3 regions of the Bacillus sp. UNCCL81 genome follow, and region 1 is predicted to be linked to each of the others. Evidence: riboswitches for the same ligand, from Rfam matches in the RefSeq annotation. Region 1 holds a riboswitch; each other region holds the start of a gene.
The links. A riboswitch is a leader RNA that binds a small molecule or an ion and turns the genes downstream of it on or off. The one in region 1 is predicted to bind thiamine pyrophosphate.
Positions count from the first base shown of each region.

Region 1 (12,661 bases):
AGATACACTTAACCAAGCTGGTGACGAATTAGAAAGCGTATTAAAAGAAGTTAAAGACTTAAAATAATAAATAATTAATTAATCATTGTTTTCAAAAAAGCCTACATAGAATTTTCTTTGTGGGTTTTTTCTTGTTTTTTTTGCTCTGTTTTGGAAATTTTTTCTTAGGTAAACCTTTTCATAAAAGCAGGTAGACAATTAACTAGTATTGACTTAAGATAAAGATATTGATAAAGATTATCATTATTGATTGTTTATATATAATAAGTTTTGATCCGGGGGAATCACTTATGTTACTTTCAGAATTAAAAAAAGGCGAAAAAGCAAAAATAACAGATTTGTCATCACTAGCTGATGCAGTGAAGAGACGTCTTTTAGATTTAGGGATAAGTGAAGGGTCTATGGTCTGCCTACAATGTACAATGCCATTTAAGGGACCTTGTATGATAGAAAATTGTGGACAATCACTTGGTATTCGATTTCTAGATGCATCGGGGATAAAGGTAGAAAAAATATGTTAAATATAGCGCTTATTGGAAATCCAAATACAGGAAAAACTTCTCTATTTAATAATTTAACAGGTACATACCAATACGTAGGAAATTGGAGTGGGGTTACCGTTGAAAAAAAGGTAGGGACTATTAAAAATAAACTTGGAAATCTAATTGATTTACCAGGTATCTATTCTCTAAGCCCTCTTTCAAAAGATGAGGCCGTTGTTTCACATTTTTTTGTAAATGAGACATTTGATGGAATGATTAATATTGTTGACGCTGCTCAATTAGAGAGAAATTTAATGCTCACACTTCAACTTCTAGAGTTTAATAAATCAATGATTATTGGTCTAAATATGGTTGATGTTGCTAAAAGGAGAGGAATTTCAGTTGATCCTTCTAGTATCTCAAAGATATTACAAGTACCAGTTATTCCAATTGATGCTAGATCGGGTAAGGGAACAAACGAGGTAAATGAATTATTAGAGACAATTCCTCAATCTGAAGTTGAGTTTGAAATTGATTATGGATTAATTATTGAAGAAGGTATTAAAAATATTATGACTCTATTACCTTCAACTTTATCTATTCCTAAAAGATGGACTGCAATACAAATCTTAGAGGGCAATAAAGAGGTAATAGAATTTATAGCTTCATCCTACGATTTTAGTAAAATTGACCAAGTAACTAAAACAACAGAGGAACAATTAAACAGTGAACAAGGTGTCTCACCTTCAAAATGGATTTATTCTGTAAGAAAAGAAGTCATTTCAAATTTAATTGGAAGATCCGTGGAGAAAGAATCTAATGAAGCAGTTACGTTAACTGATCGAATTGATCGATTTGTGACACACCCAATTTTGGGTATTCCTATTTTCCTAGTGACAATGTTTTTAATGTTTAAGCTTACTTTTGATTGGTTGGGCTTACCCTTATCTGACGCATTAGATGGGTTTTTATCTGGACCTATAACAGACTGGCTAACAAACGGCTTAAATGCAATACATGCATCTGGTTTTATAAAAGCAGTTGTTCTTGATGGTATTGTTGCCGGTGTTGGTGGAGTTTTAGTCTTTGTTCCACAAATTTTTATTTTGTTTTTACTAATATCATTCCTTGAAGATTTTGGATATATGTCGCGAGCGGCTTTAGTAATGGATCGTTCGATGGAAATGGTTGGTATAACCGGAAAGGCATTTATTCCAATGATTATTGGATTTGGATGTAATGTACCTGGAGTTATGGCAGCTAGAACGATTGAACAGCCTAGAGAGAGACTACTCACGATTTTGTTAACACCATTAATGTCTTGTTCGGCGCGTTTGCCGGTATATGCACTATTCGTTGGCGCTTTTTTTGCGAAAAATCAAGCAATAGTTGTTTTTTCACTGTATATACTCGGAATAGTAGTTGCATTAATACTAGCTAAGGTTTTTTCATCTACTATATTAAAAGGTGAGTTTTCATTATTTGTTGTAGAACTCCCACCATACCGTATGCCACAAGGTAAAGCTTTGTTTAGAAGCACATGGGATAAAGGTAAAGGATTTATTCGAAAAGCAGGTACGTTTATTTTTGGTGGTTCTGTAGTAATCTGGTTATTATCTTATATGGGACCAAGTGGTTTAGGTGTTTCAATGGATGATAGCTTTTTAGCAATGATTGGCGGAATACTTACACCAATACTTGCACCGTTAGGGTTCGGGACATGGCAAGCAGGTGCTTCTTTACTAACAGGATTTTTGGCTAAAGAGGTTGTTGTATCTGCCATGAATATTATCTATCACGTGCCAAATGCAAATTCTTTACAAGGAATATTGTCGACACAGTTTTCTGCACTTTCTGCATTTAGCTTTATGGTATTTGTCTTATTGTATGTACCATGTCTTGCAACTGTTGCGACAATTCGTAAAGAAACAGGTTCAGCTAAATGGACGTATTTCTCAGTTGGATATGCACTAGTTATTGCGTATATCTTAGCGCTAATTATCTATCAGGTTGGAAGTCTATTAGGCTACTAAAGAAAGGGGTATCTACTTATGATTGTCAATATTATAATAGGAGCTCTTATTTTTGGATATGCAGGTTGGACACTTTTACGATATATAAAGAAAACAAAAAAAGGTAAATGTGGTTCTTGTTCAATCGCAAAAACTTGTAGTTCAAATTGTGATACAAATTATTCAAAATAGAAGTATAACGTAAACTAAAAAGATAAAATTTAAAGTAATCTGTCTAAATACTTGAATAAAGTAGAAGGATTAATTAAGATGATAAAGTAATTAACTTTAATAATTGAATAGTACTAGGGGTGCCGTAAATGTTCGGCTGAGATTAAGACACATAAGTCTTTGACCCTTTAACCTGATCTGGATAATGCCAGCGTAGGAAAGTGAACGGTAGAATACATATTTTGTATTCATAACATTGATTTGTTCGAGCACAAGTCCTTATGGGATTTGTGCTTTTTTGTATTTAAAATCAAGTTTCATCTTCTATCTGTAAGATCAAAGAGTTCTATTCATGAAATAGGGGGAAGAGAATTGAAGAAAGTATTAACGATAGCAGGCTCTGATTCAAGTGGTGGTGCAGGTATTCAAGCTGATTTAAAGACATTTTCAGCTCATCGTGTTTTTGGAATGAGTGTAATTACAGCAGTAACTGCTCAAAATACGCAAGGAGTGTTTGCAGTACAAGATATGACACCAGAGATTATTGCTAGTCAGTTAGATGCGATTTTCACTGATATTGAAGTAGATGCTGTAAAAATTGGAATGGTATCTCAAATAGAGACGATTAAAGTCATTGCTGAGAAATTAAAGCAATATAAACCAAAGCAAGTCGTGGTTGATCCAGTTATGGTTTCAAAAAGCGGATTTGACTTATTAAGTCCTGATGCAAAGGAAGCTTTAATTAAAGAATTGATTCCGTTAGCAACGGTTATTACGCCAAATCTTCCTGAAGCAGAAGTTATTACTGGAAGAAAAATTACAACCATTGAAGAGATGAAAGAAGCTGCTGCTCAAATTCATTCATTAGGTGCTAAAAACGTCCTTGTAAAGGGTGGTCATCTAGAAGGCGAAGCTACTGATATTTGTTTTAATGGTGAGGAGTTTACAAGCTTTAATAGCGCTAGAATTAATACAATTAATACTCACGGTACAGGTTGTACTTTATCTTCAGCTATTACATCTAATTTAGCAAATGAACTTGAATTAAATGAGGCAATTAGAGAGGCGAAAAACTATATAACATTAGCAATCCAACATTCTTTTTCGATCGGAAAAGGTGTAGGTCCTGTACATCATTTCTACTCATTGTATGAAAAGGCAGGAGTACAACATGTCTAATCAAAATGCAAAAATGACGAAGTGGAACTTTACAACACTTTGGTTTGGAGCGGCAGTTTCTGTAGCAGAAATTATGACGGGTGCCCTAGTAGCACCACTAGGTTTTAAGAAAGGTTTGACGGCCATTTTAGTAGGGCATTTACTTGGAACATTATTACTTATCTTAGGTGGGGCCATTGGTTCTCAGCAAAGATTATCGGCCATGGAATCTACAAAAATTTCATTTGGTAGTTATGGTAGCTATTTGTTTTCGCTTTTAAATGTTTTACAGTTACTAGGCTGGACAGCAATTATGATTTTAACAGGAGCTCGCTCAATCAATTTAGTTACAATAAAAGATTACGGGTTTGACCACCTATGGGTTTGGTGTTTAGTAATCGGTGTATTAATAGCAATCTGGTTGTACTTTGGACAAAATGCATCAAAAAAACTAAATAGTTTAGCTGTTTGTTTATTGTTTGTTTTAACAATTGTACTTTGTTTTGTCATTTTTAAAAGCGATAAAATCTTAACACAACCAAGCACTTCTGGATTATCTTTTGGTGAAGCCGTTGAATTATCAGTGATTATGCCATTATCGTGGATTCCATTAATTAGTGATTATACTCGATTTGCAAAGACAACAAAGGATGGTGCAATCGGTAGTTTTATAGGCTATATGTTTGGTAGCTCTTGGATGTATATTATTGGACTTGGCGCAGCATTAGCATTTAATCAAGTAGACCCGGTTGCTGTTTTAATGAGTGCAAATCTAGGATTATTTGCAGTTGGTATTGTCGTCTTAGCAACTGTTACAACGACTTTCATGGATGCTTACTCTGCAGGAATATCAGTTACAACCATTTTTCCAAAGTTAAATGGAAAACATATCGCCCTTATCGTTACAGCTATTGGAACGTTATTGGCCGTTATTTTCCCTATTGAGAAGTATGAAGGATTTTTATATACAATTGGTTCATTTTTTGCGCCGTTATATGCAATTTTATTAACGGACTATTTTATTCTAAAAAGAACAAGTATAAGTAAATCGTTGAAGATTGATTGGATCGCGTTTATTACATGGATTTTAGGCGTTTTTATTTATCGTAAATTCGTACAATTAGACTTCTTCCTTGGAGCTACTGTTCCAAGTATGATTTTAATTTGTGTCATTTATATTGTTGTTCAATTTGTTATTAATAAGCTTGTTCGAAAGCAAATCGGGGGAGAAAAAAATGTTAACTATGAATGAAATGAGTCAAATTCTTGAAAGCGTAAAAGAGAAAAAGCCTTTAGTTCACCACATTACAAATTATGTAACTGTAAATGACTGTGCAAATATGGTGTTAGCTCTAGGTGGATCACCAGTTATGGCAGATGATTTAGCCGAAGTAGAAGAAATGGTATCTTTTGCATCAGCTCTTGTTATTAATATTGGAACATTAAATGAAAGAACAATTCAATCAATGATTAAAGCTGGTAAAAAAGCTAATCAATTAGGCGTACCAGTTATATTAGATCCCGTTGGAGTAGGGGCAACAACTCTACGTACAGAAACGACTGCTAAATTATTGAAAGAAGTACGTTTTGCCGTAGTTCGTGGAAATATGTCAGAAATTAAAATGATTGCTGGCTTAAATGTACAAATTAAAGGTGTTGATTCTGTAGCTGGTGAAGAAGACGGTGTTGAAATAGCAAAATCTCTTTCAGCGAAATTAGGCTCAGTAGTTGCAATTACAGGTGCGGTAGATATTATTGCAGAACAAGACCGAGTATGTACCATTTCAAATGGAGATAAAATGCTAGCTGATGTAACTGGAACTGGATGTATGAGTACATCATTAATCGGAACTTATGCTGGTGCAACGAATGATTATTTCCTTGCTGCAGTTTCAGGAATTACTACAATGGGACTATGTGGAGAGCTCGCTAAAGCTCGACTAACTGAAGGGCAAGGAATCGGTACATTTAAAGTAAACTTATTTGATGAGGTATCTAAAGCTTCTGTTGATACACTTCTAACAGGAGGAAAAATCGAATGGCTATAACAAAAAGTAAAATAGATTATAAGCTTTATTTAGTAACGGATCGAGATGTATTAGGATCAAGGGATTTAGTTCAATCTGTTGAGGAAGCAATTAAAGGTGGAACAACAATCGTACAAATAAGAGAAAAAAATTGTAGTAGTCTAGATTTTTACAAAATCGCTATGCAAGTAAAAGAAGTAACTTCAAAATATAATGTACCATTGATTATTAATGACCGTTTAGATATCGCTTTGGCGATAAAGGCTGATGGATTGCATATCGGTCAAGAAGACTTACCTTTAACTGTGGCTAGAAAGATTGTTGGAGAAGATATGATTATTGGTGTATCTGCATCAACATTAGAAGAAGCAATGATTGCACAGGAACAAGGTGCGGATTATGTTGGAATTGGTTCAGTGTATCCGACGAGTACAAAACTAGATGCAAAATATTTAGCGCCAGATGAGTTGCGAAGAATACGTGAGGCAGTAAAAATTCCAATCGTGGGGATCGGCGGTATTAATGAAAAAAATGTTTCAGAATTAATGGAAACAAATATTGATGGTGTTGCAATTGTTTCTGCAATTTTAGGGAAAGAAGATATTAGATCGGCGGCTGAACATTTGAGTATGCTGGTTAATAAATAATAAATTACTGGGGTTGTCTATTACATCGTTATTTGATGGATAGGCGCCCTTTTTATTTATCCATATTTATAAAAATTAAATGTGTCCATAGCCTATTTTCAAAAAAAGACTTATTTTCATTAACATACCGACAGTCGGTACATAATATAATTTTATAGAAACACAAACCGTCAGTCGGTCTTTAAATTCAGATAGCTCATTTAGAATGGAGGTATCGAAGTTTGCTATTACGTAGGTATTTGTCACCTTTATATTTGTCACTCCTCTAATCTCACTCAAACAAACTCTCTATTTAAAAAATAAATCAAAGGGATGATTATATGTCTAAAAGTATGTATGTCATTTTCACATTAGTAATTAACGGTATTTTACCTTGGGTTATTTATGTAGTGTTATCAGACTATATGAGCAGTCTTTTAGCTCTCTCGATCGCAATGCTACTTCCATTAGTAGATAATGCAGTTCATCTGTGGAAGTATAAGAAACTTGATGTTTTTGGTGGATTAATGCTTTTTACCATTGTTCTGACACTTTTATTAGTTTTCCTAGGTGGTAGTGAAAAGATTTTACTTGTAAGAGAATCATTAATAACTGCTTCAGTCGGAATAATCTTTTTAGTTTCGCTCTTATTTAAACGCCCTTTAATATTCTACTTAGGAATGCGATTTATTCAAAACAATCGTTTCGCAGAAAACTGGAGTATAAGATATTTTCGTTTTGTTATGCGATTAATGACTTTTGTCTGGGGAATTATGCTACTAGCAGAAGCAATCGTTCGGGTAATTATGGTTTATAATCTATCAACTGAAAGATATCTATTTTTCTCAAATTATGTTCTTTATGGATTTATTGGTGCTGCAATTTTATGGACTATTATTTATCGAAGAAAGTCAGCAACAAGGCTTCAAGAAATTAAATCACAGTTAACAAAGTAATCTATAAAAGGAGTGCAGTAGAGATGGAAATTATTCCTATTCAAAAGGCACATCAAAAAAGTGTCTTAAGCCTTTATAAAACTGTCACGAAGCATTTGCTTAGTATGAATAATGATCAGTGGAATTTACTTTATCCGAATGTTTTCGTTATTCAAAGTGATTTAAGTAATCATAATTTATACGGTATAGTAGAAAATCACGTCATTATTGGAGCTGTAGTACTCGACGAAAACCAGAGTGAAAAGTATAAACAAATAGATTGGAATGACAAAAATGGAAACCCTGTCTGTATACACAGACTTGCTGTAAGTCCCCATTACCAAGGAAGAGGAATTGGAAAATTACTATTAAATTATGTGGAACATTTGGCAATACAAAGAGGCTATACAAGCATTAGATTAGATGTTTATTCTGCTAATGAAGGGGCAGTAGGGATGTATACCAAATATGGTTACGTCAAAAAGGGAGAAATCGAATTTCCTTTACGAAAATACCCCTACTACTGTATGGAAAAGCAATTAAATAGATAACAACGGATTTACCACAGGAGGTAAACATGAAAGAAAATCCACAGCTAAATTCAAGTTTTCAATTGATATTATCGGCTACAGAACAGCTCATCGAGGAAAAAGGCTGTAGACAAACAACGATGCAAGATATTATTGGTCGAACAGGACTTTCTAAAGGGGCCATTTATCATTATGTTACTGGAAAAGATGAACTGTTTGGATTGATATTGAAAGCCCGTACTGAACAAATAAATACAAAGTTTTTTGAAATTGTTTCGAAAGAAGAAACAGTAGGGATTAATGACCCACTCAATGTAATTGCAAACGGCGTAGCGAAACATTCGACAGAGCAAGATGTAACGAATAAAATTTTCATTTACTTACTAGGTCGCATGGATAATCAGAAGGTTGAAGAAATCTTAAAAGATGTATATTCACATAGTTTAGCGATATCAACAAAATGGATCGAAGTGGGGCAAGAGGAAGGTGCAATTCCTTTAGTAGTTGATGCAGAAAAAATGGCTTCTATATTTCTGACATTTATGTATGGTTTGCGTGTTCAAAATACTGTAAATAAGGACAGTTCTAATCTAAATATGGGGGATATATTTCAAGTTATGTTCCGTTCTTTGCAGTAGCCAATAATGTAAATAGTGTCCTAAATTATTGGGTTTAAGCTAGAATTAAAAAAGGGACCAACGTAGGCCCTTTTGTTTTTCATTATTTACTTAACATCATGAAACCATAGGAGTAAATAGATTTTCCTCTCTTTTGCACTTGGTTCATAACCTCATTTATACCAGTGATTTCTTGTTGGGATTCTTGTTTCCCTGTTAGAAGACTGTATACATCTATTGTGTACTTTTCGCTTTTTGGATTAAATCTAAAATAATAAACATGATCATCTTGGAAGTAAACTTGCTCGTTATAACCAACTTTAGTTTTATCAGCATCAACAAATGAGAATTTTTTTTGAATTTGTTCTGTTTTTGTATTAAATGTATAAACATCACCTAGACCATCAACGAAATATAACTCATCCTTGTAGAGGTATGCAGATTGCCTAACATTAAATACGATCGTTTCAATTATGTCGTCCACTCCCGCATAATGTACAAGTGGAAAGATATCTTGTTTTTTTGTTTGTTTATGTACCCTTATTAAAAGGTCGTCTTTATTATGGTCATCTGTTGTAGCTCCCATAATAAAATAAAAATAATTTTGATCAGCTAACACTTCCGATTCTGCAGCTACTTCATTAGGAGTTTCAATCTTAGCTAGATCCTTTACATCAAATTTATTATCGAGGATTACTTCTTTTAACACAAACACTTTTGGCTTAGTTTGATCGTTCGCCAAAACGTATACATTGTCTCCTACAACGCCAGAAGACACAAGGTAATTAGGTATGGTACCTGTTTTAAATCCATTTTCATTTCCATAGCGAACATCAGAATCATATCCGCCTTTTTTATTAAATCCCGTATTATAAATGCTAAAGAATAAATCTTTACCTGGTAAATAACCGGAGCGCTCTCCCGTATACTGACTTTTCTTTAAATGAAAATCCTCATACTTCCCACCTAAAAGTTGTATTCGATTTTTATCCTCTATAAAGACTTGATTCGTACTTTTAGTGATATTCCCTAACTCTAAACCTTCCATTTTAATACTGTTCGCTTGCCCTTTCTCATCAACGAACATCGCATAACTCATACCATCATCATTTGAATCTTGATCAGCAGTAGTTGAAAAGTAAATTACAGCTCGTTTATCTTTTAAGAAATCAACATTTGTCATTTCATCTTCTTTTACTGAAACCTTTTCACTTGGGTCCCATGCGTACACATAAAAACTATATCCTCCACTTAAAATGAGTGCCACTATTAGGGTTGATAGTATAATTTTTAATTTCATAATTCCTCCAACAGATATTAGTAATAAATGGGAATAGCGAATATGTTAAATATTCGCTATTCCCATACTTACACCTTTTTATCCTATGTATAATATCTTATAATGTTTTAACTTTAGTAGTATCCTTTGCATCACGTACATCTCTCGGATATACTCCAAGTCCTTTATCTACGTCAAGGTCTAAACCTGCTTTTTCTTTAAAAGCAGACCAAACTAATTTAGAGCAGTTTTTTGCTCCACTAGTGCTTGTTTGACGGTTTGTAGCAAAATTGTAAGAATAATCTTCTCCTAATTCACCGTATGCCCAGTTAGCTGCAGCATCTCTTTTAGCCTGTGTAGTATTAACTGACTTAATAACAGCTCCTGTATCTACCTTTCTAGAACTAGATGAAATCGTACGTACTCCTTTGTCTGGAATAGACTCTACAATTGTAGTAGTTGTATAGTACATTCCAACATGACCATGATTTAAGTATGCCGTTTGTGAATCTGTATAATAGAAATTTCCTTTAGTACTTGAGCCAATTATAACCGTACCACCGGAACCTCCTAGTGGTTTAATAACATTTGATCGCTCCTTACTAGCTTTTGCTTTATCAGCGGATAATTCTTTTTTCATTTGTGCTAGTACATCGTCTACTGACATATGTTGAGTTCTAGCAACCTCTTTTGCATCTTTCAAAATTTGAGTAGTAGTTAAGCCTTTTTCAAATTTAGAAACTTCTGAAACTAAAGCATCTGTTTTTGAAAGTTTTATTGCTGCTGCAAAAGTAGGATTTTGAACACCTAAAGCTAGTAACGCTCCAATTGAAATTCCTAAAACATTCTTCATTTTCATTCTATCACCTCGTAGATGTTGTTTCTTAATTAAGAACAAGGGGTCATTCTCATTAAGAACATTTTCTATTATAATTAGTATTTTTTAATAAAACTACCATTTTATTCTAATAAAGTAATATTTTACCATTTTTAATTTTCGCTATTATGTATTAAGAATTGGTTAAAAAGTAGTAGTAAATGAAAGATACTTTTCATTTATAGTAAAAATAAACCGTTTTTAATAGATTCGTATCAGTTTTTTTAATTGATTTAAACAATATTAGAGCAACTTGCTATTTTTCCATTTGAAAAATCAACAGTTGTGCCATTTTTAGTGTGTAATACCTTAACTGGTATGGGTAACTTTTCATCTTAATTGCAGTTTTAACGAATTTAATTGTAGTTTTGGTGTGTTTAATTGCAGATATCGTTATTTTAATTGCAGATTTGACATTTTTATTTGCAGCTCTCCTTTTATTTGCACTGATGAACTGCTTATTTGCAGCTCTCTGAGATTTATTTGCACTAACTGTCTTCTTATTTGCACTCCCCCAAGACTTATTCACAGCCCACCGTTCAACAGAAATTCAGACTACATCCCCACAATCCTCCCACTTTTCCTAACATTTCCTTTCTTGTCTCAATTTGTCGAACATAGATTAAAGGAAAATGGTAGAAAATATCGAATATTATCAATTGTAAGACTAAAATATTTATTTCTTATACACGAAATATGAGACTCCACTGCTATGTGCTGCAGTTGGAGACATTCTTACGTTTTTTAAAACGTACCTAAATATTAAAAGGAGAGTGACTAACACATGGATTTTTTATTATCTAAAGAACAGCAAATGATTCAAGAAATGGTACGAGATTTCGCAGCGAAGGAAATTGAGCCTTTTGCAGAGGAACTTGATCGTGATAGCAAATTCCCAATTGAAACGTTCAAAAAAATGGGTGAATTAGGTTTATTAGGAATTCCGTTCCCTGAAGAGTATGGCGGTAGCGGTGGCGATACAATTAGTTATGCGTTAGCTGTAGAGGAAATAGGACGTGCATGTGGAGGAACAGGTTTAAGTTTTGCTGCAACTTGTTCATTAGGTGCTTCTCCAATTTACTATTTTGGTACAGAGGAACAAAAGCAAAAATACTTAGTTCCAATGGCACAAGGAAAAACGCTTGGAGCTTTCGGTTTAACTGAGCCAAATGCGGGTTCTGATGCTGGTGGGACACAAACAAAAGCAGTATTAGACGGTGATGAGTATGTGATTACTGGTGAAAAATGCTGGATTACAAATGCTCAGTATTCTAACACAATTATCGTAACTGCTTATACTTCTATTGATGAAAAAGGAAAGAAAAATATTTGTGCGTTTATCGTACCAACTGATTCAGAAGGATTAACAATTACAGATCCTTACGACAAGATGGGTGTTCGTGCTTCAAATACGACACAAATTGTATTAGATGGCGTACGTGTTCCAAAAGAAAATATTCTTGGCAATCCTGATAAAGGTTTTGGCCAATTCTTATATACATTAGATGGTGGTAGAATTTCAATTGCAGCACTTGCTGTAGGAATTGCACAAAAGGCTTTTGATAAAGCATTAGTATATGCAAAAGAACGTAAACAATTTAAACAACCTTTATCTAGTTTCCAAGCTATTCAATTTAAATTAGCTGATATGGCTATGGGAATTGAGTTAGCAAGAAATATGGTACACAAAGCTGCATGGTTAAAAGACAATGGAAAACCGTTTACGAAAGAAGCGGCATTCGCTAAGTTATACGCATCTGAAATCGCTTCCAAAATTGCGAATGAATCATTACAAATTCATGGTGGATATGGCTACATGAAAGAGTATGGCATTGAACGTTTAGTGCGTGATGCTAAGTTACTTGAAATTGGTGAAGGTACATCAGAAATTCAACGTATGGTAATTGCACGTCAATTAGGATGCCGATAAGGAGAGAGAATATGATC
Region 1 is NZ_FOMF01000006.1:129,941-142,601, forward strand. Features, by position in the region: gene BM319_RS14420 (hypothetical protein) at 1-67, shown strand, start outside; gene BM319_RS14425 (FeoA family protein) at 291-521, shown strand; gene feoB (ferrous iron transport protein B) at 515-2,515, shown strand; gene BM319_RS14435 (FeoB-associated Cys-rich membrane protein) at 2,534-2,686, shown strand; TPP riboswitch at 2,792-2,902, shown strand; gene thiD (bifunctional hydroxymethylpyrimidine kinase/phosphomethylpyrimidine kinase) at 3,038-3,844, shown strand; gene cytX (putative hydroxymethylpyrimidine transporter CytX) at 3,837-5,075, shown strand; gene thiM (hydroxyethylthiazole kinase) at 5,059-5,871, shown strand; gene thiE (thiamine phosphate synthase) at 5,862-6,497, shown strand; gene BM319_RS14460 (VC0807 family protein) at 6,818-7,432, shown strand; gene BM319_RS14465 (GNAT family N-acetyltransferase) at 7,456-7,962, shown strand; gene BM319_RS14470 (TetR/AcrR family transcriptional regulator) at 7,989-8,579, shown strand; gene BM319_RS14475 (YycP family beta-propeller protein) at 8,662-9,858, opposite strand; gene BM319_RS14480 (YiiX/YebB-like N1pC/P60 family cysteine hydrolase) at 9,956-10,696, opposite strand; gene BM319_RS14485 (hypothetical protein) at 10,971-11,243, opposite strand; gene BM319_RS14490 (acyl-CoA dehydrogenase family protein) at 11,499-12,644, shown strand; gene BM319_RS14495 (acetyl-CoA carboxylase biotin carboxylase subunit) at 12,656-12,661, shown strand, end outside.

Region 2 (5,605 bases), on a different contig from region 1:
AGAATAACCCCCATCCCTAAGGATGGGGGTTATTCTATGAATGATCATTTTCTTTAGGCAGGGAAAGTTTCGGATCAATTCTAAGTGCATCATTTCTAAGTGCATCATCCTCATTTAAAGCATTTTTCAATAATAAAAATAGTGACCCAATCATACCAAGAAGAATAATTACAAAAAAGAAAAAGATGATTACATCATAGACCAATGTTAAAACCCCCTTCGAAACTTTTCTGTATTCATATATATGACTGAAGAAAAGGACAGATAACCAAAATTCACAAAGTGTTCAAAATTTAAATGCATATTTAAAATGTGGATAGAATGCTTTTACTATTTAGTTGGATTAATTTAATTAAAAGTAAGTGACATCAGCATTTGTAGCAGTTAAACCTAAAATATTAAGAAGAACAACCAAAACAAAAAACCAGTTAAAACTCAGCGTGATTACCGTTGACATAGGTAAAAAATGTCGTTGAACCATCGAAGTTAATCATGTTACATTTTTCACATATTTAACTGTAAGTTCAATAAAATAACAGTTACCTAAACTGCATGAAATTTTTTAGTCAAAATCAAAAAAAGGAGCTATCTATGAATGTACTAAAAAAATTTATGATTATTTTATTTCTAATTAATATTAATAATTTTCATGCAAGTGCAGCTGAGATGAATTTTGCCGTATCGCCTGTTATTCCAACTAATCAAATTGATCAAAGCAAAACTTATTTTGATTTGAAAATGAAGCCAGGCCAAAAACAGATCTTGAAAGTTCAAATAAAAAATAATACTGATAAAAATATAGTTGTTGAAGCAAAAGCTAATTCAGCGATTACAAATAGTAATGGAATTGCGGATTACAGTATTTCAAATCCAAAAGTAGACAATACGTTAGATATTCCTTTTACTAATATAGCTAAGGTAAAAAAAGAGACGAAAATTCAAGCAAAAAGTGAAGCAACAGTAGAGATTACGATTGAGATGCCTAAGCAGCAATTCGATGGTGTTATATTGGGTGGACTCCATTTTAGTGAGGAAGAAGACGGGGGACAAGCTAAAAAAGAAGATGGAAGCATTCAAATAAAAAATAAATATGCGTATGTTATTGGTGTTTTATTAAGAGAAACCGATAAAGTAATCAAGCCAGATTTAAAATTAAATGAAATTAAACCAACACAAATCAATGCACGCAATGTTGTAACTGCTAACTTACAAAATATAGAGCCAGCTATGCTAAAAAATTTGAGCGTAGATGCGAAAGTATATACGGAACAAGGGAAAAAAATCCTACATGAAACAAAAAAAGAGAATCTAAGGATGGCACCTAATTCAAACTTTGATTATGCAATTAGTTGGGATCGCCAAGCGTTTGAATCAGGTACTTACCGTTTAGAAATGAAAGCTACCGACGGAGAACAAACTTGGGATTGGACAAGAACATTTACCATAAGGGACAATACAGCCGAGAAACTTAACACTACTGCTGTAGACGTAGAAAGAGACTATTCAATTAGGTATCTCATTGGAGGGAGTCTATTTTTTTTACTGATTATATTTATATTCTTTTTGGTTAGACGTTCAAAGAAAAAAGATTGAAATAAATACTATATTTAAATTGGAGAGGAAGAAATAGATTGGTTAGAAAAAGAAAAATACTTTTTACAGCAACTGTTTTTGCTTCTATTTTTGGAGTGATAGTAAGTGGTATTCTACCAAAATCAGCCGAATTACAAGGGATGTTCAAAAATAATATTGTTGAAGCAGCAACACTTCCAAATTTAGTAGAAAACCCTACATTTAATTTAGATCATCAAACCACAACTATTCCATTCTGGGCATTTACGGGGTATTTTAATGAGGGACAGCCTTCTGAACCCTATCTGTTTGATTTGGTAGAAGATAATGGTTGGTATAAAGTATCTGGTAGTCCTAAATCAAAAGCCTATGTTAAACCTTCTGGCGATGGAATTTTATTAAAACTATTGAACACTGCTTCATCTCAAGAGTATATAGCGATGAGACAACGAGTCAAAACAATTCCAGGAAAAACATATACTGTTAATTTGTCTTTTAAACTTATTGAAAATACTAATGACAAACTAAGATACGACTGGTTTGTAACTGACAGAGAAACATCTACCAATTTAACTGACAGAGGATTTAGAGAATACACAGGGCCTCAAGACGCAACCACTACTTTCACAGCGATGGGGAATGAATCTAATTTAGTTATTAGTTTCGATGATTATGTCCTAGGTCCTATTGATGGCTATTCAATCTTTAAAGTTGTAGATGTTTCTGTAACGTTATTAGATACAGAGGCACCAAAAATAACGGGTGCAAATGTGACCACTCCAGAAGGGTATACAGGTGGCACAGCATGGACCAATAAAAATACGTCGATTCATTTTACAGCAACTGACGATAATGGAATCGATCCAACAACATACGAAGTATCAACAGATAATGGTAACACATGGAGTACAAATGGTTTAAGTAATCGTACTATAACCGGAGTAGACTACACGGTTACAAACGAAGGTACAACTAATATTCAAATACGAGTAAAAGATGATTCTGGAAACCAAAGTAATCCAGGAACAGATACAGGTTCTAAGTTTACAGTTAGGATTGATAAAGAGGCACCTATTACCAACTATGTTGAAGGGGAATTATATAACAATATTACCGCAGAAAACATTACTTTTAGTGACACTCTAAGTGGGATAAACACAGCATTTTTAGATGGTATAAGTATTACTTCTGGGACAGTCAATCCACAAGATGGGGCTCATAACTTAGTGATTACTGATCATGCTGGTAATAAAAAGGATATTAGCTTTACGGTGGACAAAACAATTCTACCTCCAGAGGTGAACCCAATTAAAGATGTGAGTACAAGGATAACTGGAACTGCTGAACCGAATAGTACTGTAAATATAAAATTACAAGACAATTCGATTCTAACTACTACAGCCGGAGCAGATGGTTCATACACGGCAAATGTTACACCAAAGACATTGTATGCAGGAGATGTAGTGAGTGTAACAGCAACTGATGTAGCAGGGAATACGAGTACAGAAACAAATGTAACGGTAACAGCAGAATCAAAAATGCCAGTCGATCCAATGAATCCAACGAATCCTGTAATGCCAGTAAATCCAACAGATCCTGAAGACCCTCATGAACCAGGGACAAAGAGTGCATTAAGTATTGACTATGTATCAAACTTCCGTTTTGGCGAGCAGGAAATTTCAGGTCAAAACAAAGTTTATACTGCACAATTAGATCAAGTAAAGCAAGCTTCAAATGAATCGATTATTCAAGTACCAAATTTCATTCAAGTAACTGACCATCGTAGAACGAATACAGGATGGAAATTAACAGTTCAACAAAATGGCCAATTCAAGAGTGGGGTTAATGAGTTAACGGGTGCGGAATTAAAATTAACGAATCCATTTTTAAATTCAACCACTGCTGTTCAATATAAACCAGAAGCAAATACAGTCATATTAGATCCAAATGGAGCTCCACAAGATGTAGCTTTTGCAGATCAAGGTAAAGGTCTTGGAACGTGGACGATTGCATATGGACAGAATAAAACAGATGGTGCGACTAGTGTGGCACTTTTCGTACCAGGCGCGGCTTATAAAGTAGTTGGTGCACAATATAAGACGTCATTAACTTGGACATTAGCAGATACACCACTTTAAAATTATGTAAGAGTATTTCAATTAATGGAAAAAAATAACCTAAAAACAGAAGGCTTATAAATAAACGGAAATAGAATCCATTTGCGAATATAAAAAGAGAACCCCTTGAAGTAGGCAATAATTTCTACTTTAAGGGGTTTTCATTTCTTTTTAAATTAAGCTGCTTGATTTCGGTTCTTTTTAACATGAACAAGAACTGGTGCAGATGAAAGTAAAATGATTAATAGAACTGCACTTATAATAAAGGAAGGAACCATGTACCAAGCATTATATACTAATGAATAAAGTGAAACTGGAGTTCCTTTTGGAGCGTAAGAACCATAGAACACAATTCCAGCAATAAAATGGCAGATGAAACGAGCTAACGAGCCGATAAAAGTTCCTAAAATGATATAAGCTGCTGCACTTTTTTTATTACCATTTGCTAAACTATTTTTTATTTGTTTATAGACAAGACCAGCTAACCCGAGACTTGTAAATGCGACAATATAGTCTAAAAATACTTGGATTGGATGAACAAAATATAACTTAGTAACGATTTGTAGTGCTGCTAATAATAAGCCAGTAATTAAACCTTGTTTTAATCCCCAACGAAAAGCAATTAGAAAAACTGGAATCATTGATAATGATACAGAGCCACCTTGAGGTGCAGTAAATAATGGTAAAAAATCAAAAATGATTGCTAGTGCTGCACACATTGCTATTTCTGTCATTAATTGAATCTTTGATGTCTTCATATATATTTCCCCCCTTTATCTTGTGGACAACTTAAGTAGTGAAACATATTAATGATGTTTGGGCGAATAGTCGCACACATTTTGTAATGTCTAGTTCCAGCGCTTTTCCCTTTCTGGTGCCAGGGCAAAAACGAGCCGTTTCCACATTTCGAACTAGGGAGATTTCAGTAGGAATAAATAAAAAAAGCAATACTGGGTAGCATGATGATCCCGGCATTGCTTTTCATCGTGCCACATTCCTACGTTAGTACTAACTAACAGGTTCAGAGGGTAAGAATAGCTAATCTATTCACTCTCAGCCAAATGGCTCCCCTTGTGGTTTTAGCTTACATTTAGTTGTCTTTACTAAATATAGTCAAGGTCATTTAAAAATACAATTAATTTATCTTTAAAAATTTAAAAATATTTAGCGATTGTTAATGGAATCTGTGTAAGATTTGCGAAAAACATTAACAGAGTTAACTTTTTAGATAATCATTAAAATTATTTTTAAAAAATGAGTGTAATCATAGCTATTATGTAAAAAATAAGCATTATAACTTTTATCTTATTTATACTGGTCATAAATTATTCACAATGGCTTGCTTTTCATTTTAAAATTTACCGTGTAGAATGAATACGAAAGAAACAGCTAAATTTTGGCAGAAAGTGTAAATAATTTGAAGGAGACATTGAGATGATTCAAGTATTATTTGTCTGTTTAGGTAACATTTGTCGATCGCCAATGGCTGAGGCTGTTTTTCGTCATTTAGTGACAGAAAAAGGGTTAGATAAACAATTTATGATAGACTCAGCTGGTACTGGAGATTGGCATTTAGGTCACCCTCCTCATAAGGGAACACAAGGTTTATTGGGTGAAAAAGGTATAACTTGCGAAGGTATGAAAGCTCGAAAAGTGACAGAAAATGACTTTAAATATTTTAGTTATATTGTTGCTATGGATGCACAGAATAAAGAGGATTTAATGAATTTAGCAAGAAATAATTGTATAGGAGAGATTTCACTACTTTCAGATTATGTTCCAGCATCAATGTGGAAGGAAGTGCCTGATCCATATTATACGGGTAATTTTAATGAAGTATATGACATCATTACAGAAGGATGCTCTCATTTACTTCAGCATATTTTAAAGCAACACCAATTAACAGTTTAGAGGAG
Region 2 is NZ_FOMF01000005.1:108,937-114,541, forward strand. Features, by position in the region: gene BM319_RS24720 (hypothetical protein) at 35-205, opposite strand; gene BM319_RS12540 (WxLIP family cell surface protein) at 592-1,593, shown strand; gene BM319_RS12545 (WxL domain-containing protein) at 1,632-3,710, shown strand; gene thiT (energy-coupled thiamine transporter ThiT) at 3,866-4,447, opposite strand; TPP riboswitch at 4,667-4,771, opposite strand; gene BM319_RS12555 (low molecular weight protein-tyrosine-phosphatase) at 5,124-5,600, shown strand.
Region 2: it holds a riboswitch for thiamine pyrophosphate, as region 1 does, so the genes downstream of both, thiT (energy-coupled thiamine transporter ThiT) here and thiD (bifunctional hydroxymethylpyrimidine kinase/phosphomethylpyrimidine kinase) in region 1, are expected to answer to the same signal.

Region 3 (12,661 bases), on a different contig from region 1:
CTGTATTTGGCAATAATTTATATTTCGTTAGATCTAATTGTTCAAGAAAATTTGGTTGAGATTCCTCAAAAATATTCATTCTTCTAACAGCAAAAGTTAGTATCTCGGCTTCCGATACTTCAACAGCTTCTTTCTGGACTTCAAATGAAGGGTATTTTCCTGTTCCTAATAATAATCTTGAATGAAACGTATGATTTCCTACTTTTAACATGATTAGCCACCACCTACAAAATGTATTAATTCTACAGAATCTCCGTTAGAGAGATGAGTTAATGAATACTGTTCCTTATAAATAATTTCTTTATTAACCTCGACAATAACAATTCGGTTTTCTAATTGATATTTATTAAGCAGATCCTGAATTGTATAGGTATTGCTCGAAATATCGATATTCTTTCCATTTAATCTTATTTCCAAATGCATACACCTCCAAAGAGTTAAAATTAACGATTGATTTTAAATGCTTCGATCCAATTACGATTGACTTTCCGCTTAAGAATCAAATCTCGAATTAACTTTCCAGTTGCAGGTGCAAGCAATATTCCATTTCGAAAATGGCCAGTAGCAAATAAGATTTGATCTTCTTCTGGATGAGTTCCAATAAAGGGATTATAATCGAGAGTTCGCGGACGTAATCCTGCCCAAAATGAATCAATTTTCATGTCTTCAATGTCAGGAAGCATTTTTTTAGCGCTTTGTATTAATGACTCAATCCCCCCTAAGCTAGGGTTCTCATTCCATTCGTTGTCTACCATAGTAGCTCCGATGACAAGGCGACCGTCATTCCTTGGAACAATATATTTTTGTTCATGGAAAAGAGTATGTTTTAATGCAACCTTTTCACTTCTAACCGAGATGCATTCACCTTTAACGGGAATAATTTCGTGATGTAATCCAAGCTGTCCAAACAATGAATTACTCCAGACTCCACTTGCAACTACAATGGTTTTTGCTTCAAAATTGCCATTTGTTGTTTTAATTAAATAATGTGAATCATTTTTTTGAATCTGAAATACATGTGTATATTCAAAAATAGATGCACCTAAAATTTGAGCACCTTTGCAAAATGCGTTACAGACAGAAACAGGCAATACATTCACATCGTCTTCAATATAAGCTGCTCCAATTATGTTTGGATAAATGCCAGGTATCTGTTCTTTTAACTCTTCCTCGTTATACCAACGTGCCGAAGTTTGAGTGAGTAGGGGAGTTAATTGTTTTTTTTCTAAATCTGTATAAGCTAGTTTGAAAATGCCACCTTTTTTAAGTTCAATATCAATTCCACATAATTCCTTTAATTCTTCTTGAAGGTGAAAATAAGTTAATTGACTGTTTCTAGCAAAAGTAAAAAATGACTCAGAGTGATCCCACTCGGAATGGGCACCAAGCATTCCAGCAGCTGCCTTAGTTGTTTTCTGCCCAACTTGCTGTCCTTCAAGAACTGCGACATTAATGTTTTCTTTGGCCAGATAATAAGCAATGGAACAACCTATTATTCCACCACCAATTACGACAACATCAAATTTCTTGTTCATAAGTAAATTTACACCTTTCAAAATATTGCAACGCAGCTTCTAGGGGATTTCGGGCAGAAAATATACCAGACATTACAGCAATACCGTCAATGTCGTTCCTTTTTAGAACTTGTATATGTTCAGGTAATATTCCTCCGACCGCATAGATTGGTATGGTTAACGTTTTTTTCATTTCTGGAATTAGTTCAATTCCATTAGGTGTTAATCCATTTTTACACTCTGTTTCAAAACAATGACCGTACATAATATAGTCAGCTTGATCATTTTCTGCCTGTATTGCTTCAGTAAGTGTGTGAACTGATTTTCCTACTCGTAAATTAGGAAAATATTCTTTTACATCAACAAGTGGAAGACCATGTCCTGGCAAGTGAATATTTGTTAGGTTAGAGAAAATAGCTATATCTAATCGATCATTTAAAACAATTTTTTTCATATCTACTTTGTTCATTTTTAGTAGATTTAAGAGTGATATTAGCTCGATTGCCTTTTTCGATTTTTCGCGAATATGTACATAATCAACTGCATCGATTATTTGAATTATTTTTGTAGCAAGTACTTCCACTGTGTGCTGATCATCTGTAATTGCAATAAGTTCCATGTCCCAGCCACTTTCATTATCAAAATTTTTTCAACAAAAAAACCACTTCCCTAAAAAAAGAAAGTGGTTACATTGCACGCGAAAAAAGTATAAAATGCGCCACTTTCCTACGCAGGTACTAGCCTGTTCAGGTTTTGAGGGTTTAAAAGTAACTACTTTATTCTCAGCCCTTATCAAGGGATCCCCTAGTGATGAATATGTATGAAAATTAATCTTAGCATAGCATATAAAAAATAATATTCAATACTAAATTTATTTTTACTAGTCCAATTTATTACCAGAAATTGGGCTTGAAGTATAGTGAAATCAGTGTTTTTAGGGTGATAAAAAAACTAATAATTTTTTTAATTTGGAATTTCTGTAAAAATTTAGGGAAATAAAATCATTTACATTTTAAATTTGTGGGTTTATATTTAGGTGGAACAAGTTAATAGATTGACTAGGGGTGTCCAATTAGTTGGGCTGAGAGAGAAACGCGATCTTAGTTTCTTAACCCTCAGGACCTGATCTGGTTCATACCAGCGTGGGGAAGTTAGAAATTTCTCATTAATGATTACATAATTGTTAATGTAGTTTTACTAACATTTAGCCGGGTCTTAAATATAAGATTCCGGCTTTTTTCATGCTTTAAATGGATTGGATTTCGTCCTTTTTAAACTAATTAAAAAGGGGAATGAAATCAAATGAACAATTCTGTAAATGAAATGAATTTTTCCATCATGTCTAGTTTTTCAGGGAGTAAGAAGGTGTATGTTGAAGGATCTAGACCTGACATTAAGGTGCCAATGCGTGAGATTCAATTAAGTCCAACAACTGGCACTTTTGGCGAAGAAGAAAATGCTCCAGTTAGAGTATACGACACTAGCGGACCTTACACAGATTCAGCTAGCTCAGTTGATATTCGAATGGGACTTAAGGCGATTAGACAAAACTGGGTAATCGAACGAAATGATGTTGAAGAGTATGAAGGGCGTGAAATTAAGCCTGAAGATAATGGATATAGAAAAGAGTCAGATCAACATAATGTTGAGGTATTTAAAGGGTTAAAAAGAAAACCGTTACGTGCAAAAGATAATGGAAATATTACTCAAATGCATTATGCTCGTAAAGGGATTATTACACCTGAAATGGAATTTATTGCGATTCGAGAGAATGTTTCAGCTGAATTTGTTCGCGATGAAGTTGCAAAAGGAAGGGCTGTCATTCCATCGAATATTAATCACCCTGAAAGTGAGCCAATGATCATCGGTCGTAATTTTCATGTAAAAATAAACGCCAATATAGGTAATTCAGCGGTTACCTCTTCAATCGAAGAAGAAGTAGAAAAAATGACATGGGCTACTCGCTGGGGTGCGGATACGATGATGGATCTTTCAACTGGTAAGAATATTCATACAACACGTGAATGGATTATCCGAAATTCTCCAGTACCAGTAGGGACAGTTCCGATTTATCAGGCGCTTGAAAAGGTTAATGGAATTGCGGAAGACTTAAGCTGGGAAGTGTTTCGAGATACTCTAATTGAGCAAGCGGAACAAGGGGTAGACTATTTTACAATTCACGCGGGTGTATTATTACGTTATATCCCATTAACGGCAAAACGAGTGACAGGAATTGTATCTCGTGGTGGCTCTATTTTGGCTCAGTGGTGTTTAGCTCATCATAAAGAGAATTTTTTATATACTCATTTTGAAGAAATTTGTGAAATTATGAAGCGTTATGACGTAACATTCTCTTTAGGAGATGGACTGAGACCAGGTTCAATCGCCGATGCAAATGACGAAGCACAGTTTGCTGAGTTAGAAACTCTAGGTGAGTTAACGAAAATTGCATGGAAACACGATGTTCAAGTTATGATTGAAGGACCGGGACATGTACCAATGCACTTAATTAAAGAGAATATGGATAAACAATTAGAAATTTGTCAGGAAGCGCCATTTTATACATTAGGACCGTTAACGACTGATATTGCGCCTGGATACGATCACATTACATCAGCGATCGGTGCAGCAATGATTGGTTGGTTTGGTACTGCAATGCTTTGTTATGTAACTCCGAAAGAGCATTTAGGTCTTCCAAATAAAGAAGATGTAAGAGTAGGTGTTATTACATACAAAATAGCAGCGCATGCAGCTGACTTAGCAAAAGGCCACCCTGGTGCACAAAAAAGAGATGATGCACTTTCAAAAGCAAGATTTGAATTTAGATGGCGTGATCAGTTTAATCTTTCACTTGATCCGGAAAGAGCAATTGAATATCACGACGAAACATTACCTGCTGAAGGAGCTAAAACAGCGCATTTTTGTTCAATGTGTGGTCCAAAATTCTGTAGTATGAGAATCTCTCAAGATATTCGAGATATAGTAAAACAAGAAGAACTTCAGAATGATTCAATCATTGAAGAAGGAATGCAAGAAAAAGCACTTGAATTTAGAAAACAAGGCGGAGAAATCTATCAATAAGGGTGTGAGCCTTATATGAATAGGGTAGAAGAAATCATAAAAGAAATAAAGAATTTGGAAAGAAATATGAATCAGTTGAAAATTGAACTGAGCACAATTCAAAAAAACTGTGTACACGATTTCCAGAAGAAAGATACGATACAAGAATGCCTTAAATGCAATTTAATTGAAAGTTTAAGCTGGTAATAGGAATTAACAATGAAAAAACAAACCTCAAAACAAAGAGGTTTGTTTTTTTACTCGAGAATTAATGTTCCGACAAACTATTGATTGAAACTTCTTCCTCCCGATCTGGTTGACCAAGCGGATAGATTCTAGCAGTTTCATTTGTTTCATCAACATGTTGAATGTAAATTGGTACTCCATTATACGTCACATTTGCCATTTCAGGTGAAGAAGCAATCTCTTGAGCGCGTTGTTTATTCATAGTGAACCTCCTCTTAATTAAAAATAGAAACCTAACATATTATTAACCGTGGGGTGATTGGGTATTCATTTAAAATTTTTCTTAAAAAGCATGCCGCATTATAAAGACTTACGCTCTTAAATTTGAGAGAAGGTCTTTTTTTTATTGTTTTTTAAGAGAAATGCTGAAGGTAAAGAAATGAAGTAAAAGGGAATAGGAAGAATCAAGCAAAGAGGCCTTATATACAAATATTACCATTGAAAATGATTATCATTACTGCTACGATTGTAAACGGTAATTGATAATGATAACTATTTTCAATAAAATGCAAAGGAGGTGGAATTTATCGAGGATAATCAATTTTGAGAATTAAATATCAATTTTAAAAAAAACACATGATATTAGTGAGAATTTAGAATTTCTTACTATAAAGAATTGGAGAACTTATTTAAATGGAATTATTCATTCAGCAACTAAAAAATAATGCTTTTCAATGTTTATTTACTTTAATGCGAATTCTATTTGGAATTGGTTGGTTATTTGCTGGGGTTACGAAAATTACTGAGAAGCGTTGGTATAGTGAACCTGGGACTTTTATTAAAACCTATTTTATTTTGGCCATTGAAAAGCCAAATGTCCCTGAGTTTTATAAATATTTCATTCAACATTTTGCAATGAAGCATTACTTATTTTTTAATTACACGATTCCTGTAGTTCAAATTTTAATTGGCATTCTATTAATAATGGGTTTATTCATTCTTCCTTCTGTATTATTTTGTCTATTTATGCATATTAATTTCATTCTTTCAGGTAATATGAACTTAATAAGTTTAACCTTATATACAAGCGCTTTTGGAATTTTACTTTCTTTAAATCGAGTTTACGTGTTAAGTTTAGATCGTTACCTTGGAATAGAAAAACTGTTCGTCTTAAAAAGTTCAGTACATATCAATACAATTCATTCAAAGCAAGCTCAGGCTTCTTAATATATAATAAAAAAACTCCTGTTAAAATTTAACAGGAGTTTTATAGTTTTTAAAGATTACCAGTGATGTCCATATCCATATCCGTCATATCCAGACCAGCAAGCTGCTCCAACAATGATTAATAAAATAAATAGAACAACGATTAAAGCAAAACCGTTAAGATGGTGACCGTGATGTCCAGTACTCATACATGTGACCTCCTTCATACGATATTTAAGGGAAACTCCCTTAGGGTCATGTAACTAATTGAAAATTACAATTAGGAGAGGTGGATAATGTATCGTATGTTTTTTTGCCAACTATGAAACTAGTCTATAATGTAATTAGGCTTATACCTAGACGTAAGTTTTAATAAATGAATTATTTTTCCTTAGGAAGTGAAATTGCAGTTTCAACTACATAACCATTTTGAAACTTCACAGCAATTGTACCTAAATAAGTGTCAGTAGGCTGAAGTGTTTCGGTACAAGTAAAATAACGAATATGTACAACTTCTTTCGTATCTTTACTAATCTTTTGACAAGCAAGTAAATTACTTAGTCGTTTTAATGCAATCTCTCTTTTCACTCCAATAAGATCTTTTTTAATAAATGATTCATAATAATTTTTTAATGGGAACATTTTAACAGCTCCTGTTCTTCGAAAATAAAATTTCCTAAGTCGTATCATATCATAAAGTAAATCTGTTTTTGTAAAGTTTGTTGTTGTGGAAAATATGTAACTAACAAAAAAATCCCACTATAGGTTACTATAGTGGGATTTGCTTACTTATGCAGTTTGATTTGAATCCTTATCAAACTTATTTTTACCGTTTAGTTTAGAATTTTTATATCCGTATGTGCTATAAATTACTAAACCGATTACTAACCAAACTACGAAACCTTTCCAAGTAAATGATGAAAGTTGTAGCATTAAATATACACAGAATACAACAGCTAATACTGGTACTACAGGTACCCAAGGAGTTTTGAATCCTCGCTTTAAGTCTGGGCGAGTTTTTCTTAATACAAGAATACCAAGAGAAACAGCAGAGAAAGCGAATAGCGTACCGATATTTGTTAATTCAGCTAATTTGTTTAATGGAATTAAGCCAGCGAATAAAGCAACTAATCCGCCAGTTACCCAAGTGCTTGTTACAGGAACTGAAGTTTTCTTATTAACTTTTGATAATTTACCTGGTAATAAACCGTCTTTAGAGATTGCATAGAATAGACGAGTTTGTCCAAACATCATTACGATTAATACAGTTGTAATACCGATGATTGCGCCAAGTGAAATGAAACCAGCAGCCCAATCTTGGTGAATAAATGCTAGTGCAAAAGCAACAGGGTCTTTAACACCTAATTGATCAAACGGAACGATACCAGTAAGAATTAATGAAACGACAATATATAAGATTGTACAAATTGTTAAAGCTGAGATAATACCGATTGGTAAGTTACGTTGAGGGTTTTTAACTTCCTCAGCTGCAGTTGATACTGCATCAAATCCAAAGTAAGCAAATACTACTACTGCAGCACCAGCTGTTACCCCATGGAATCCCATTGGCATAAATGGAGTCCAGTTATGCGGTTGAACGTACCAAACACCAACAACGATGAAAAGTGCTACTACTGCTAATTTTACAATTACCATGATCGTGTTAAGTTTTGCAGATTCTCTAACACCTCTAGTAAGAATGAACGTTACAAGTAAAACAATAATTACTGCTGGTAAATCAATAAAAGTATGTTTAGATGGATCAAATGCACTTGTTAAAGCTGTTGGAAGGTTTACTCCAAAACCATGTAATAAACTTTGGAAATATCCAGACCATCCACTTGCTACTGCTGAAGATGCAAGTCCATACTCTAGTACCATATCCCAACCTAATATCCAAGCAATAACTTCACCAAAAGCAACATAACTATAAGTGTAAGCACTACCAGCCTCTGGAATCATAGAAGCAAATTCAGAGTAACAAAGTGCGGCGAATGTACAAGCTAAACCTGCGATAATAAATGAAAGAACAAGTGCTGGACCTGCATAATCAGCTGCTGCTACACCAGTTAAAACGAATATACCTGTACCGATGATGGCACCGATACCTAACATTGTAAGATCAAACGCCCCTAGAACTTGTTTAAGTGAACTAGGCGAACTGCTTGTAACCGATTTTTTTCGAAATAAATTCATATGAGCCTCCTCTAATCTTTTTTTGTAGTTTTTTAATCTTCTATTAAGAAAGTTTAGTATTTTCTAATTTGACCTTAAAAAATAGAAAATTCTGACAATTAGCTACGAAGTAATATTACAGTTTGTCTCCCTTAAGTGATTTTTATGATAACACACTTATAAAAATATTCAAACAATATTTCGACTTTTTTTTCAATTTTTTTAAAAATAAGTAGTAAATTAGACTTATTACCCAATACCTAGTCGTTTGGTAAAAATAAACTAGTTGATAGTTATGCCATAAGTAATACTGCACTCATAAAGCATTATATTCCTAAAGGTTTCAGATGAAATCAGACTAAATAGTTATATAATTGGGCTTTTTTCCCAAAAATGAAATAAACCTCCATAATAGAGGTTTATTTTCGGGTCTTTTTTATCATTTATTGTTCTTTTAAGTGACTTAATGATACTTCTTTATCATTTTGCGGTTGATCAAGAGGATAAATTCTTGCTGTCCCCTCATTTTTATTAACATGCTGAATATAAACAGGTACTCCATCGCATGTTACATTAATCATACCAGGTGCAGCTACGATTTCTAAGGCTCTTTCAGTATCCATCATAATACCTCCTTTAATTACTAACCTATTTTATTATTTACATAGTAAAGTTAGAGTATTCATGGAAAATAGGAGCTTTTTTAAAGGATTATGTAATATAGGACAAGGAGGGTAATTGTTGAAGCGATTGTTTTAAGTTTTGCCTGCATTACTTAACTCGTTTCTTTTCTTGTTGTATGATAGCAAAGAAAGCGAAAAATAAAATTGAACTACACATAAATAGTAAACAAAGTAAACCAAAAAGTATTTGCATATTCGTACCTCCTTTTTATGATTAGAACATCGTAAAGTATGGAACTAGTTTCAGAGCAAGAAAAAGTTTAGAAAAGGTGAGAAAATGTCTAATATTAAAGAAATTGCGAGGATTGCCGGCGTTTCGGTTACAACAGTCTCACGAGTTTTAAATGATGAACCATACGTTAGTGAGGAAAAAAGAAAAGCAGTTTTAAATGCAATTGAGTTAACAAATTATCAACGAAATCAAAATGCAGTCAATTTAAGTAAAGGAAAAACGAATCTAATTGGAGTGGTTATTCCGTTCTCGCAACATCCGTACTTTGGATTGCTAATTGATGGAATTGCTAACGAAGCGATAAAAAATAATTATAAGTTAGTACTATTTCAATCAAATTATGAGGAGAAGAGAGAAATTGAGGCTTTAAAGATGCTGCAGCATAAACAAATAGATTCGCTCATTATTTGTTCTAGAATTTGTTCGATTGAAATGATCGAGCATTATAAGCAATATGGACAAATAGTATTATTTGAAGATACGAGAAATACGGGGGTTTCCTCAACATTTATCGATCAATACAATTGCTTCATGATTGCATTAGAATATTTATATCAAAAGGGACATCGGAAAATCGGTTATAGTATTGGCCGTAGAACAGGCAAGAATAGTAAACAAAGAGAATCTGCCTATATTGATTTTCATAATAAATATAATGAATCTCTAAATAACGATTTCGTATTCGAGAATTGTTACTATTTTGAAGATGGTGAAAGAATCGTCCAATCTTTATTAAATTTAAAAGAGAGACCAACAGCCTTGTTAGTAACAAGTGACCAAGTGGCAGCGGGTGTGCAGACTTGCTGTAATGATCGTGGAATAGCTATTCCTCATGATCTAGCGATAATTGGGTTCGATAATCAACCAATTGCAAAAGTAATGAAGTTAACAACAGTCGAAATTCCATTACGAGAAATAGGGAAGAAACTTTTTATACAAGCGATTGATTCTGTAATTAATCAAGAGGAGATAGCGATTAAATTAATTGAGCGGCAGACGGTATAATAAAAAAGCTAGTCAGGGGCTAGCTTTTTTTCGTGACGTTGTATGGGGAAGTGCAAAAAAAGCTGAAACTGCAAATAAATCTGGGGAAGTGCAAATAAAAAATTGGTATCTGCAATAAAAATCAGCATAACTGCAAATAAAGTCTTGAAACATGATTGTATAGAGTAAATGCATTAAAAAAATAGAAGAAATAACATTAAAAATGGACTGAGAAACAGCTAAAATTAAATAAAATCCAGTAAAACCAATATTATTACACAATAAATTTTCAAGGATTATGCCGAATTATTTCAATAAAATTTAATCAATAAAGTTAAACTATATGTCCGGACTATAACTCCAAAGTAAAAACTAATATAAAACTAGCTTTTGATAGACTGATCCCATAAAGGTGACTGTTCTCTAACAACTTCCATAAATTTTCTAGCAGCACGGGATTGCCATCTGTTTTTATGCCAAGACATGATCGTAGATACACTTCCTAAATTTGTATCCCATTTTATGACTTTTAGTTTTTGTTGCTGCATTTCATTTTGAACTGCTACGAGTGGGAGTATGGATATACCAAGTCCACACATAACACATTGTTTAATTGCCTCAACACTCCAAAATTCCATTCCAGTCTCAGTTGCGATTCCTTTACTTCTTAAAAATGCTTCAAAATAATCACGATAACTACCTTGTTCTGTGAGAATTATATTTTCATTCGCATTTAGTGTAAACGATGAAAGTGTTCTAGTATCAGAAGATGGAGGTAGCAAAATGACAAGTGGTTCTTCAATTAGTGTTTCCGTATATAAATCAGAATCCGGTAATGGAGCCTGCAGGAAGAAGCCAATATCTAGATCGCCTCGACGTAATTCATCTTGTAATTCCCAACATGAACCAGATTTCATCATAATATTTACTTTCGGGTTTTGTGATCGAAATGCTTGGATAATTAGTGGAAGACGATAGATTGTTAAAGATTCTGGAGCGCCAATTTTTAATGTAGATACCTCTTCATTTTCCATTTGGAATACATCTTTTGCTTTTGTATAGAGCTGAATCATTTCGATTGCGTGAACTAAAAAGTTCTCACCGACCTCAGTCAGATGTACCTTTTTACCTAATCGGTCAAATAAAGGTACTCCTAGCTCTTGCTCAAGTGCTTGTATATGTGCAGTAACTGTAGATTGTGCATATCCGAGATGGATCGCAGCTCTAGAGAACCCGCCCATATCCACAATTGACTTAAATGTAATTAAATGTCGGATTTCCATAATTGCCTCCTAACTATCGGATTTTCCGATAGTTTATATCATAACTATTCATTTTACCGATGTTAGATTGGTTCATATAATTAAATTATACGAAATTACAATTTGTTTCAATAACTATTGGAGGGATATGAATGAGGAATCGAAAAATTGGTTTTCTTTTGCTCAGCGGGTTAATGATTGGACCTATTTTAGGTTCAGGAATTATTATTTTACCACCTGCAGTGTATGTAACTACTGGAAATTATGCTATTTTTGCTTGGGTTCTTATGCTTGGTTTAAGTTTAATATTTGCACTAATGTTCGGTAAGCTAAGTTTGTTGATTCCAGGAGATTCTGGAGTGCCATTGGCAGTTGAGCGTGCTTTTGGTACACAAATAAAAAACCTTTCAGCTATTTTCTTTTTACTTGCAGTTTGTTTTGGACCAATTGCAGTTACAGGAACGGCAGGGCATTACTTACAACTACTGACGAATCAAAGCTTCTTCAATGAAAAGTGGCTAGCTTTAGGAATACTATGTTTTGTTTATATCATTTTAACTAGAAGCATTGCCGATGTTGGAAAATTTGCCTTTTTCATGTCTAGTTTCATTGTAGTGACACTTATAGTTGGCAGTATTCATACATTATTTACAGTTGATGGGAGCTTTACTTTATCGAAGCCAATTACTGTTTCTGATTTTGGAGAAAGTTTACTTTTATTATTTTGGGCATTAATCGGGTGGGAGGTCATCGGTAGCTATTCTTTAGAAGTAAAAACTCCAGAACGAACAATTCCTAAAGCAGTAGTCTTAAGTTTCTCGATTATAGCAATAGTAAGTTTAACAGTTGCATTTGCTTTCCAGTGGATTCATTCTAAAAATGGAAGTATGATGGATCAATCATTAGCACCGTTACTTCAGAGTTTATTTGGAAGTTGGTCAACTCCAATTATTTCAACAATTACAATTGCTCTTTGTATTAGTACGGTTCTGCTAGTAATAGGAGCAGTATCAAGGCTAATTGCCGATCAAGCCAAAAACGGTTTATTACCTTCATGGCTTTCTTTTAAAAATAAAAATAATGTTGCAACTCGATCATTATTTAGTTTGTTTGGCATTCACATAATTGTATTTATTCTCTATTTTAATGACTTCCTAAACATTCAAACACTTGTAGCGATTGCAAATGCATTCTTCCTATGCAACGCCTTACTAGGAGTATTGGCATGTTTGCGATTATTTGATTCCATATTTTTTAAAATGGGTTCATGTATTCTAGCAATTTGCTTTTTAGGAATACTTTTATTCTCTTCACCAGTCATATTAATATTGATCATATTAGTTTCAGTGTACTTTATTT
Region 3 is NZ_FOMF01000008.1:107,592-120,252, reverse strand. Features, by position in the region: gene BM319_RS17500 (thiazole synthase) at 1-211, opposite strand, end outside; gene thiS (sulfur carrier protein ThiS) at 214-417, opposite strand; gene thiO (glycine oxidase ThiO) at 444-1,535, opposite strand; gene BM319_RS17485 (thiamine phosphate synthase) at 1,519-2,133, opposite strand; TPP riboswitch at 2,221-2,330, opposite strand; TPP riboswitch at 2,565-2,680, shown strand; gene thiC (phosphomethylpyrimidine synthase ThiC) at 2,817-4,595, shown strand; gene BM319_RS17475 (small acid-soluble spore protein H) at 4,843-5,022, opposite strand; gene BM319_RS17470 (DoxX family membrane protein) at 5,454-5,987, shown strand; gene BM319_RS17465 (YjcZ family sporulation protein) at 6,044-6,175, opposite strand; gene BM319_RS17460 (hypothetical protein) at 6,348-6,608, opposite strand; gene bcaP (branched-chain amino acid transporter BcaP) at 6,756-8,162, opposite strand; gene BM319_RS17450 (H-type small acid-soluble spore protein) at 8,585-8,764, opposite strand; gene BM319_RS17445 (LacI family DNA-binding transcriptional regulator) at 9,102-10,061, shown strand; gene BM319_RS17440 (LysR family transcriptional regulator) at 10,424-11,323, opposite strand; gene BM319_RS17435 (APC family permease) at 11,455-12,661, shown strand, end outside.
Region 3: it holds a riboswitch for thiamine pyrophosphate, as region 1 does, so the genes downstream of both, thiC (phosphomethylpyrimidine synthase ThiC) here and thiD (bifunctional hydroxymethylpyrimidine kinase/phosphomethylpyrimidine kinase) in region 1, are expected to answer to the same signal.